Regions from separate parts of the Pectobacterium hainanensis genome, predicted to be linked through region 2. Evidence: riboswitches for the same ligand, from Rfam matches in the RefSeq annotation. Region 2 holds a riboswitch; the other holds the start of a gene.
The links. Region 2 has a riboswitch for thiamine pyrophosphate ahead of thiB (thiamine ABC transporter substrate binding subunit). Riboswitches for the same ligand answer to the same signal wherever they lie in the genome.
Positions count from the first base shown of each region.

Region 1: it holds a riboswitch for thiamine pyrophosphate, as region 2 does, so the genes downstream of both, thiC (phosphomethylpyrimidine synthase ThiC) here and thiB (thiamine ABC transporter substrate binding subunit) in region 2, are expected to answer to the same signal.

Region 1 covers NZ_JBJYIN010000027.1:5,568-11,345, forward strand. The annotation lists gene nfi (deoxyribonuclease V) at 1-246, opposite strand, end outside; gene hemE (uroporphyrinogen decarboxylase) at 262-1,326, opposite strand; gene nudC (NAD(+) diphosphatase) at 1,354-2,172, opposite strand; gene rsd (sigma D regulator) at 2,281-2,742, shown strand; TPP riboswitch at 2,877-3,015, shown strand; gene thiC (phosphomethylpyrimidine synthase ThiC) at 3,132-5,081, shown strand; gene thiE (thiamine phosphate synthase) at 5,078-5,740, shown strand; gene ACKPVM_RS19725 (HesA/MoeB/ThiF family protein) at 5,730-5,778, shown strand, end outside.
Region 2 covers NZ_JBJYIN010000005.1:261,927-267,704, forward strand. The annotation lists gene leuD (3-isopropylmalate dehydratase small subunit) at 1-280, shown strand, start outside; partial or broken gene ACKPVM_RS07365 (hypothetical protein) at 531-750, shown strand; gene ACKPVM_RS07370 (helix-turn-helix transcriptional regulator) at 775-1,341, shown strand; gene sgrT (glucose uptake inhibitor SgrT) at 1,469-1,633, opposite strand; gene sgrR (HTH-type transcriptional regulator SgrR) at 1,724-3,382, shown strand; TPP riboswitch at 3,420-3,549, shown strand; gene thiB (thiamine ABC transporter substrate binding subunit) at 3,600-4,613, shown strand; gene thiP (thiamine/thiamine pyrophosphate ABC transporter permease ThiP) at 4,589-5,778, shown strand, end outside.

The sequences.
Region 1 (5,778 bases), on a different contig from region 2:
GCGAAAAGAAAGAAAACCAGGGATGTAGGGCATCGTTGTGTCGATTCGCGCAATTTTATACTCAATCATTTCCAAAGAGGGGTATCGCATGATGACAATCGCAGCGCGAGTGACCGCTCCTCCCTGCTCGAAACCAACGTCCGCCCCCGCGATAAACGCAGGCTGCTCAAAAGGTAAATCGTCGTGCCGAATCACATCAGAAGCGCGGGCTAGCTGTTCGGCCCTCAGCCGTTGCGTATCAATCACATCACCTCCTGTCGATCACGCATGATAAGCGCGGGACAACCGATGGACGGCTTCAACAAAAACGCCTGCATGTTCCGGCGGCACATCCTGATGAATGCCGTGCCCCAGATTGAATACATGTCCATTGCCTTGACCGAACCCAGCAAGGATCGACGCCACTTCCTGTTCGATCCGTGCCGGATCGGCATACAACATCGACGGATCCATATTTCCCTGTAGCGCCACTTTATCGCCCACGCGACGGCGTGCATCGGCAATATCGCTCGTCCAATCCAGGCCCAGCGCATCGCAGCCGGTCTCTGCCATCGCTTCAAGCCACTGCCCTCCGCCTTTGGTAAAGAGCGTCACTGGTACACGTCGGCCTTCGTTCTCACGCAGTAAACCATCAACAATCTTATGCATGTACCGAAGGGAGAATTCTTTGTAGTCACGTCCGCTCAGCACCCCACCCCAGGTATCAAAGACCATCACAGCCTGTGCGCCCGCACGAATCTGCGCGTTGAGATAAAGAATGACGCTATCGGCCAGTTTATCCAGCAGCAGATGTAATGTTTTAGGCTCAGCGAACATCATTTTCTTGATGACGGTAAACGCTTTGCTGCTGCCGCCTTCAACCATATAGGTCGCCAGCGTCCATGGACTACCCGAGAAGCCAATCAACGGCACCTCACCGGCGAGGCTTTTACGAATCGTCCGCACCGCATTCATCACATAGCCGAGTTCTTGTTCTGGATCGGGGACGGGTAATTTAACGACATCAGCATGAGATGCGATGGGAGAGCGGAAACGAGGGCCCTCTCCCGCTTCAAAATAGAGCCCTAAGCCCATGGCATCAGGGATCGTCAGGATATCGGAAAACAAAATGGCCGCATCAAGAGAATAGCGCCGCAAAGGTTGTAATGTGACTTCACACGCCAGCTCAGCATTCTTACACAGAGCCATAAAATCACCGGCCTGTGCACGCGTTAGTTTGTACTCTGGCAAATATCGCCCGGCCTGACGCATCATCCATACGGGCGTGACGTCAACAGGTTGGCGTAACAACGCCCGCAAATAGCGATCGTTTTTCAGGTAGCTCATGTCATTTTCCTTTAGGCATTATGATGCTTATCGCAGTGACGTATCACGATGTGAGTGAATGGTAACACGATCGTTCTCATCCCATTCCCGACACAACACCACAGTATCCTCAATGAGGCGGCGAGCTACCGTTCCTGGTGGTGGTAAAATGGGCAAACGATCATAGCGAAACCAGGCCGCATCACGTAACTCTTTCGGATCGTGCTTGATATCTCCACCAGCATAATCGGCCATAAAAGCCATCATCAGTGAATGGGGAAAAGGCCAGGGCTGAGAAGTGATATAACGCAGGTTCTTAATCTGAATTTGGCTTTCTTCCATGACTTCGCGAGCAACAGTCTGTTCCAGCGTTTCTCCGACTTCAACAAACCCTGCTAGCACGGTGTACATGTTACCGCGATGGCGCTGATGTTGTGCCAGCAGAATCTCACTTCCACGACGAATAGCCACAATGATACAGGGCGCAATTTGGGGGTAATAACGTTCTTTGCAGTGGTGGCACAAACAGGCCAGCTCGGTTTTACTCGGTACCATCTCGTGACCACAGTAACCGCAAAAACGATGGGAGCGATAAAATTCAGCCAGTTGGATACCGCGTCCCGCTAGCTGGAACAGCCCGGCATCTTGCTCAATAAGTTGTCGGACGGAGGTCATCTCACTATCTCGATGCTGACACACAAGCCACACAGGTAAGCCCTGCCATTCACCGATGATACGTCCTCTCGCATCCTGTAATGACCATGATGCTGCGGTTCCCTGCGGTAGTTCTCCCTGAGGCAACCAGATTTGCCCAGCATCACTGACTACCCACCACCCACTTTCATCACCTTTTAACGTTTGTTCCATATCTTTTTATTGCTCCACTCTCACTTCACTGGCATTTTACACTCTGGGTGATGACATAAGTTTTATAACTAATATTTCAGTTATTTCTTACCGTTCACGGAGTCAACAATGCTAAACCAGTTACAAAGCCTGACTGAATACGTTGGTGGCAATAATGCGTTAATCGACCAATGGCTACAAGCACGTAAGCAGCTTCTTGTCACGTACTATCATCTGGTTGGCATCAAGCCGAATAAAGACACACTCTCACGTCTGGATGAAGAAGCTCTGGATCATTTTTGTCAGAATCTGGTGGATTATCTTTCGGCGGGTCATTTTCATGTCTATGAAAAGATGCTACATGAAGCCGCCATTCTCAGTGAACAAAAACTGGCTCGTTCAACCCAGCTTGACCATGCATTACAAACCAATACCCAGCAAATCATGACATTTTACGATAGCAGCCTGGTCACGGCTATCGATCATGATAACTGTCTTGAATTCCAGCAAGCGCTTTCTCATGTTGGCGAAGCGCTGGCTGAACGTTTTACGTTAGAAGACAAGATGATTCGACTGGTATTTGATAATTAACTTTTATTGCCAGTGAAATCATTTTGTTATCACTAATCATGTGATCTATCTATCACTGATATGCCGACACGCTTTGACATGGTGGTTTTGTCGTCATACAGTGTCGTTGTTGTAATCAGCCCGTTAACACTAGGGCTATCTTGTCGGAGTGCCTAGCGTACTTCCGTTCTTGACATTGTTGAGAAGGGAAAGACACAGGCTGAGACCGTTAATTCGGGATCCGCGGAACCTGATCGGGTTAATACCTGCGAAGGGAACAAGAGTAATTCGTTTCATTGCGCCATAGATAGCGTTGATCTAAATACGTTTTTTATGCGACCTGATACCCATTATTACTCCCTCCGTCTCCAGACAAGCAATTTTCCCTTTACGTCTTATAGGAACTTGCTATGTCTACAGAACCATTATTATCAAAACCGTCTAAAACTGGCCGTCGTGAGCAACGTGCAGCCGCCCAGCAATTTATCGATACACTACAAGGAATGGCATTCCCCAATTCTCAGCGAATCTATCTGACCGGCTCGCGAGAAGATATTCGTGTCCCCATGCGTGAAATTCAACTTAGCCCGACATTGGTGGGTGGAAGCAAAGATTCACCGCAATATGAACCAAACGAAGCCATTCCAGTTTATGACACCGCGGGCCCTTACGGTGACCCCGCCTCACACCCCGATGTACGTATTGGTTTGAGAAAGATCCGGGCTAACTGGATCGCTGAACGCAACGATACCGAAGCACTGGCAGGAGTAAGCTCCGATTTCACTCAGCAGCGCCTCGCCGATGCGGGTTTGGATCACCTCCGTTTCGAGCATTTACCGCATCCGATAAGAGCGAAAGCAGGAAAACGCGTCACACAATTACATTATGCTCGCCAGGGCATTATTACCCCGGAAATGGAATTTATCGCGATTCGTGAAAACATGGGACGAGAGCGAATTCGCGGTGAGGTGCTACGCCAGCAGCATCTAGGGCAAAGCTTTGGCGCACATTTACCCGAGAACATTACGCCTGAATTTGTACGACAGGAAGTCGCCGCAGGACGGGCCATTATCCCCGCTAATATTAACCACCCAGAATCAGAGCCCATGATCATTGGTCGGAACTTTCTGGTTAAAGTTAACGCCAATATCGGCAACTCGGCGGTCACGTCCTCTATCGAAGAGGAGGTGGAAAAGTTAGTCTGGTCAACCCGTTGGGGCGCGGATACGGTGATGGATCTCTCAACCGGTCGTTATATCCATGAAACCCGCGAATGGATTCTGCGTAACAGCCCGGTTCCGATTGGTACGGTCCCCATTTATCAGGCATTAGAAAAAGTGAATGGCGTGGCGGAAAACCTGAACTGGGACATGTTCCGCGACACGCTGCTGGAACAAGCAGAACAAGGCGTGGACTATTTCACCATTCATGCGGGTGTGCTGCTACGCTACGTGCCAATGACCGCCAAACGCCTGACCGGCATTGTGTCTCGCGGCGGATCTATCATGGCAAAATGGTGTCTGTCGCATCATAAAGAAAGTTTTCTCTATGAACACTTTCGTGAAATTTGTGAAATCTGTGCCGCTTATGATGTTGCGCTCTCACTGGGTGATGGATTACGTCCAGGTTCAATTCAAGACGCTAACGACGAAGCTCAGTTCGCCGAACTGCATACGCTGGGCGAGCTGACCAAAATTGCCTGGGAATACGACGTACAGGTGATGATCGAAGGCCCTGGACATGTACCGATGCAGATGATCCGCCGCAACATGACCGAAGAGTTGGAGCACTGCCACGAAGCGCCGTTCTATACGCTCGGCCCGCTAACCACGGATATCGCACCAGGTTACGATCATTTCACCTCTGGCATCGGCGCCGCGATGATCGGCTGGTTTGGCTGCGCCATGCTCTGTTATGTGACACCGAAGGAACATCTCGGTTTACCGAATAAAGAAGACGTTAAGCAGGGGTTGATTACCTACAAGATCGCCGCTCACGCCGCCGATTTGGCGAAAGGTCATCCCGGCGCACAAATCCGTGATAACGCCATGTCGAAAGCCCGCTTCGAATTCCGCTGGGAAGATCAGTTCAATCTGGCGCTCGATCCCCAGACGGCCCGTGCTTACCACGATGAAACTCTTCCTCAGGAATCCGGCAAAATCGCGCATTTCTGTTCCATGTGCGGCCCTAAGTTCTGCTCGATGAAAATTTCTCAGGAAGTGCGTGATTACGCGGCAAAACAGGAAGCCGAAGCGAAGCCTATTGAAGTCGGCATGGCCCAGATGTCGCAGGAATTCCGCTCTCGCGGCAGCGAACTTTACCACAGCGCAACAAGCCTGCTGACGGAGGAAGGAAAATGACGAGTCCTTTAACGGATACGCCTTTTGCACCAACAGAGCAAAAACTGGGGCTCTATCCGGTCGTCGATAGTGTGGAATGGATTAAACGTTTACTCAGTATCGGTGTAAAAACCATTCAACTACGAATTAAAGACCTACCTGATGAGCAGGTTGAACATGATGTTATCCAGGCAATCGAGCTGGGCCGTCTTTATCACGCTCGGTTATTTATTAATGATTACTGGCGGTTAGCAATAAAGCATCGCGCTTATGGCGTTCACCTGGGGCAGGAAGATCTCGATACCGCTGACCTGAGCGCAATAAAAAATGCAGGGCTGAGACTCGGCCTTTCTACCCATGACGATCGCGAACTCGCCCGCGCAATCGCCGTCAATCCGTCCTATATTGCGCTGGGGCATATTTTCCCCACGCAAACCAAAGAGATGCCATCCGCGCCGCAGGGGCTGGCCGAACTCACGCGACACATAACCGAACTGCGAGATCGCTTCCCCACCGTGGCGATCGGTGGGATCAGTACCGATCGCGTTCCTGCGGTATTGCAAACGGGCGTTGGCAGTATTGCCGTCGTCAGTGCCATCACCAAAGCATCTGATTGGCGCCGGGCAACAACGACACTACTCGACATGATCGAAGGGAGGGCCGGAGGCGATGGCAAATAATCATGAGAGCAAACACGATGGACTAAGCGATGAGGAAT
Region 2 (5,778 bases):
TTTTTACGGTAATTCTTTCAACAACCAATTACTGCCCGTGAAGCTGAGTGACGCGGAAATAGACGAGTTGTTCAAGCTAGTGGAAGGCGAAGAAGGGATTACTTTTACTGTCGATTTGGAGAATCAGGTCGTGCACGCAGGGGACAAACACTACCCGTTTGAAATTGACAGTTTCCGCCGTCACTGCATGATCAACGGCTTAGACAGTATTGGCCTGACGCTACAACACGAAGCGTCTATCTCAGAATATGAGAAAAACCAGCCAGCATTCCTGCATTGATTGCAGTATGCGGGCAAAGGCTATCGTCATTCCGTTAGCCTGATACGTTTTATTCTGCCTGGCATCACCGCCTCACATCAGCAATGATGTGAGGCTTTTTAATTAAAAATGGTTGCGAAACGCTGCGCAATTTCAGCCTGTTCATCAATATTGCAAACTGCAAAACGATATATTCCACTCTAGTTCGACACGCCATCGTTGACATCTGTCAACACTAAAGATTATTATCACTTCATTATTCAGGATGACAATGAAAAAACACCCGAATAAGCATATTCAAGCAGCCATTGAATATGCACTGTCACGAGGTTGGAGATTGAAGCCCAGCTTTTGGTCGGCTTATATGTGACATGCCCGGCCATGCTGACCATATGATGAGCATTTGGTCGACGCCCGCAAACCCAGAAAATCATGCGAAACAAATCCATCGCAAAGTGGATAGCTGTCAGAGCATGTTAAGAAAAGCATAAAAAAACCGGTTACCGAGGTCACGTATGGCTACTTACCATTTTTCTCTCACGCTATCTGGTGTGACATCCACAACCGCAGGATTGGAAAATGCTCTCTTTTCCAGCCGTTGCGACGATGCCCTCATCTGCTTTTATGGTAATACCGTCTATCTAGAATTTGATCGGGAAAGCCCCTATTTTTCTGAAGCCATCATTAGCGCCATTCATGATATTGAATCAGCGGGTATTGGTGCCCGTGTTCAATCCGTTGATGCGGCGTGGGTCGGGCTCAGTGACATCGCCGCATTATCCGCCATGTCGCGTCAGGCAATCGCACTGCTTAAGGATGGCAAGCGCGGAACCGGTGATTTTCCTTCCCCCGTCCAGCGACTGAAGGGATCGTCTCCGCTGTGGGACTGGAGTGAAGTGGCCGATTGGCTCGCGAAACAGAAGAAAATACCGCAGGAAATTGCTGACCATGCCAGTGAACTGGCTACCATCAATCTGGCATTGCAGCTACGTAACACCAGCCAGAAAGACAAACTGGAGCATTACTCCACTCTGCTTAGCGATGTCAAACCGGCCACAAAAATCGTTGGAAGCAATTTTTAACGTGACGTCATAGCAGCACGTAGGGTGACAAGCACAACGCTCATCATAAAAAAAGCCAGCGAAAAAACCGCTGGCTGGTGAAATACACCATTACTCAGAATGCTTTTCTCACTACCGTTACCGTTCGCTAGAGCCAGCGGCGGTATTCCTCTTCCGACAAGGATTCAATTTGCCACTGGGTAACCTGTTGCAATAACGCCATTCGCTGTTGAACAGATATCCAACGTAACCACGTTGCCCGACATGCCACGAAATAATCACGATAGAATGCATACCGTTGGGAAATCGCCATCAGCCACCTCCACGCTTTCATTATGCAAAAGTATCAGCGTAATATAGGGAAAGATAAATTGATGACTTTAAGACCGGGAGTTCCTCTTTTATGTCTTCCAACCGTCTTCAACAGCAGTTCATTCGCCTGTGGCAACACTTTCAAGGGCAATCGACCGATACCACACTGCAAGAACTGGCGGCCATATTAAGCTGCTCGCGCCGTCATATCCGTTCACTGTTGGGGGCAATGCAACGACAGGGTTGGCTAACCTGGCAGGCAGAAGCAGGCAGAGGAAAACGCTCACAGCTTTCGTTCATTTATACCGGTCTCGCGCTGAAAGAGCAGCGGGCAGAGGATTTATTGGAACAAGATCGTATCGATCAACTGGTTCAGCTTGTCGGTGACAAAGAAACCGTACGCCAAATGCTCTTGTCCCATCTTGGTCGTAGCTTTCGTCAAGGCAAACATATACTGCGTATCCTGTATTACCGGCCATTGCGTAATTTACTGCCCGGTTCAGCGCTACGACGCTCAGAAATGCATATCGCCAGACAAATATTCAGCGGATTAACCAATATAAATGAGGAAAACGGGGAACTGGAACCCGATCTGGCACATCACTGGCAGAGACTGGAACCCTTGCGTTGGCGCTTTTATCTACGCCCGTCAATCCGTTTTCATCATGGACGTGAGCTCACGATGAATGATGTCATCACCTCACTGACCCGGCTAGCGGAACTCCCTCTGTTTTGTCATATCGACAGTGTCACCTCGCCTATGCCTTTTGTCATCGACGTGCGGTTAAAGAGTGACGATAACTGGTTACCGTGGCTGCTTGGCAGTGTGCCGGCCATGATCCTGCCTCAGGAATGGCGAACGCTGCCCGATTTTGCCAGACACCCGATTGGCACCGGGCCTTACGCCGTTGTCAGCAATAACAACAACCATATGAAAATACGTGCCTTTGATGACTATTATGGTTATCGAGCGCTTATTGACGAGGTCAATATCTGGGTATTACCAGATGAGCCGGAAGAAATGCCCGTTTCTGTCAAAGTGCAGTCCGATGATTCCCGTCACGAACAGTTGGAAAGCAGGATGGAAGAAGGCTGTTATTTCATTATGTTTGATAAACGCTCGCCGCTAGCCAAACATCCTGACATTCGTCGTTGGCTCTGGCAGGTATTTAACCCCATTGCGCTGCTAAGCCATGCCGATGCCGCCCATCAGCGAGACTGGTCACCGGCTTACAGCCTACTTCCTCGCTGGCATCATCAACAGCCCAGTACGCCATTACCCAAACCCCACGGCCTTGAGCACGTCACACTCACCTTTTATCAGGCGCATCCTGAATACCAAATATTGAGTGAAATCATGCGTAAACTATTGGCAAAGCATGATGTCCATCTACACGTTCAAACCGTCAGTTACGAAGACTGGTATCAGGGAAACAGCGAAAGTGATATTTGGTTCAGTAGCGTGAACTGCTACCTTCCCCTCGAATTTTCGCTATTCGCCATGCTTTATGAGCTACCACTGATGCAACATTGTCTGGATGACGATCTGCATCAGGATGCGCACCAATGGCGTACCCATGCGCTTCCTATCGCAGAGTGGTGCGATAAGTTGGTCAACAGCGGTCAGTTACATCCTTTGCTCCATCATTGGCTGCAATTGCAAGGTCAGCGCAGTATGCGCGGGATTCGTATGAACATGCTGGGCTGGTTTGACTTCAAATCGGCCTGGTTTGTGCCGCCGGAAAACTGAGAACCTTTCCCTGCGACCTTGAACCCTTTACAATGACTCGTTCTCAACGGGGTGCGGAACAGGTTTCGCCACAGGATAGACCGCGGCGTAACGCTTTTTCGCTGAGAAAACACCCGTCGAACCTGATCCGGTTAATACCGGCGAAGGGATTTGAGAGTGCTCATCGCTGACTCAAAATCCTTTGCCACCCTATGATTTTCAGGAGTGCAAAGTGTTCATGACATCATTATTAAAACGTTCAGCCATCCTGCTGAGACAAAGCCTGCCCTGCTTATTACTGCTTTCCGCACCGGTTTTCGCCAAACCTGCGCTCACCGTCTATACCTATGATTCCTTCGCGTCCGAATGGGGGCCTGGTCCGGTCATTAAAACCGCCTTTGAAAAAGAGTGTGAATGTGAGCTCAATTTTGTCGCGCTGGAAGATGGCGCATCGTTATTGAACCGACTGCGTATGGAAGGTAAAAACAGTAAAGCGGACATCATTCTGGGATTAGACAATAACCTGTTGCAGGCTGCGGAACAAACCGGCTTGTTTACCCAACATAGTGTTGATACCCGTGCGCTTAAAGTGCCCGGCGGTTGGAGTAATGCAACGTTCGTGCCCTATGATTACGGTTATTTCGCTTTCGTCTATAACAAAGAGAAACTCAAAAATCCGCCCAAGAGTTTGCATGAACTGATCGACAGTGCCGAACCATGGAAAGTGATTTATCAGGATCCACGCACCAGTACGCCGGGATTGGGGTTACTGCTGTGGATGCAACAAGTGTATGGCGAACAGGCCCCCGAGGCATGGCAAAAGCTGGCAAAGAAAACCGTTACGGTGACCAAAGGCTGGAGTGAAGCTTACGGCTTGTTCCTGAAAGGCGAGGCCGATCTGGTCCTCAGTTACACCACGTCTCCGGCTTATCACATCATTGAAGAGAAAAAAGAAAATTACGCGGCGGCCAACTTCAGCGAGGGGCATTACCTGCAAATTGAAGTCGCAGGTCAGTTAGCCGCCAGCAAGCAGCCAGAACTGGCAAAACGGTTTATGCAATTCATATTAAGTCCGACATTCCAGCAGGCGATCCCCACGACCAACTGGATGTATCCGGTGATATCCACCGAGTTGCCCGCTGGGTTTGCCGCACTGCCCGTTCCAGAAAAATCACTGCAATACAGCGCCCAACAGGTCGCAGAAAAAAGGAATAGCTGGATTCAGGCATGGCAACGCGCCGTCAGTCATTGACAGCAGGCAGCGTATGGCCAGGACTATTGGCTGCTGCGCTGCTCATTACTGTCGCTACGCTGGCTTTCGGGGCGCTCTGGCTACAGGCTCCCGAGAGTCAGTGGGAAACGCTATGGCATGACAGCTATCTGTGGCATGTCATTCGTTTCACCTTTTGGCAGGCTTTATTGTCTGCATTATTCTCAACCATACCGGCCACATTTCTTGCCAGAGCATTGTACCGACGCCGCTTTCCCGGCCACCGCTGGCTAATGCGACTGTGCGCCATGACATTGGTGCTTCCCGTGTTGGTCGCCGTATTTGGTCTGCTCAGCGTGTATGGCAGTCAAGGATGGCTGGCACAACTCCTGACATTTTTAGGGCTTCCCTATCCATTCTCACCTTATGGTCTGCAAGGGATCCTGCTGGCGCACGTTTTCTTTAATCTGCCGCTGGCAACTCGTTTGTTATTACAAACGCTGGAAAGTATCGCAACCGAACAACGCCAGTTGGCCGCGCAATTGGGCATGAACGGCTGGCAGCACTTTTGTCTCGTCGAATGGCCTGCGCTGCGCAGACAAATTCTGCCAACCGCCGCGCTTATTTTCATGCTGTGTTTCGCCAGTTTCGCTACTGTGTTGTCTCTTGGCGGCGGTCCACGAGCCACCACTATCGAACTCGCCATTTATCAAGCCCTTAGTTTTGACTACGATCCTTCACGCGCGGCATTACTGGCATTGATCCAGATGGTTTGCTGTCTCGGACTCATGCTGTTCAGTCAGCGATTGGGACGTATTTTACCTGTTGGTCACACTCAGCAGTTGGTGTGGCGTAACCCGCAAGACAGTCGGTATAGTCAGCTTTGTGACAGCCTACTAATTAGCGCGTTATTACTTTTAGTCATCCCACCGCTACTGGCCGTCATCGTGGATGGCGTTAACCTGTCGCTCCTTGTGGTATTGCAACAACCCGTCTTATGGCAAACCCTGTTTACGTCGCTGCGCATTGCAATAAGCGCGGGGCTGTTATGTATCATCCTAACGATGATGCTGCTCTGGAGCAGCAGAGAATTGAAGTTGCGCCAACAAACGTTGTACGGTCAGCTGATGAATCTAAGCGGTATGTTGATCCTCGCGATGCCAGGTATCGTACTGGCAACCGGATTTTTTTTATTGTTTAACAATAC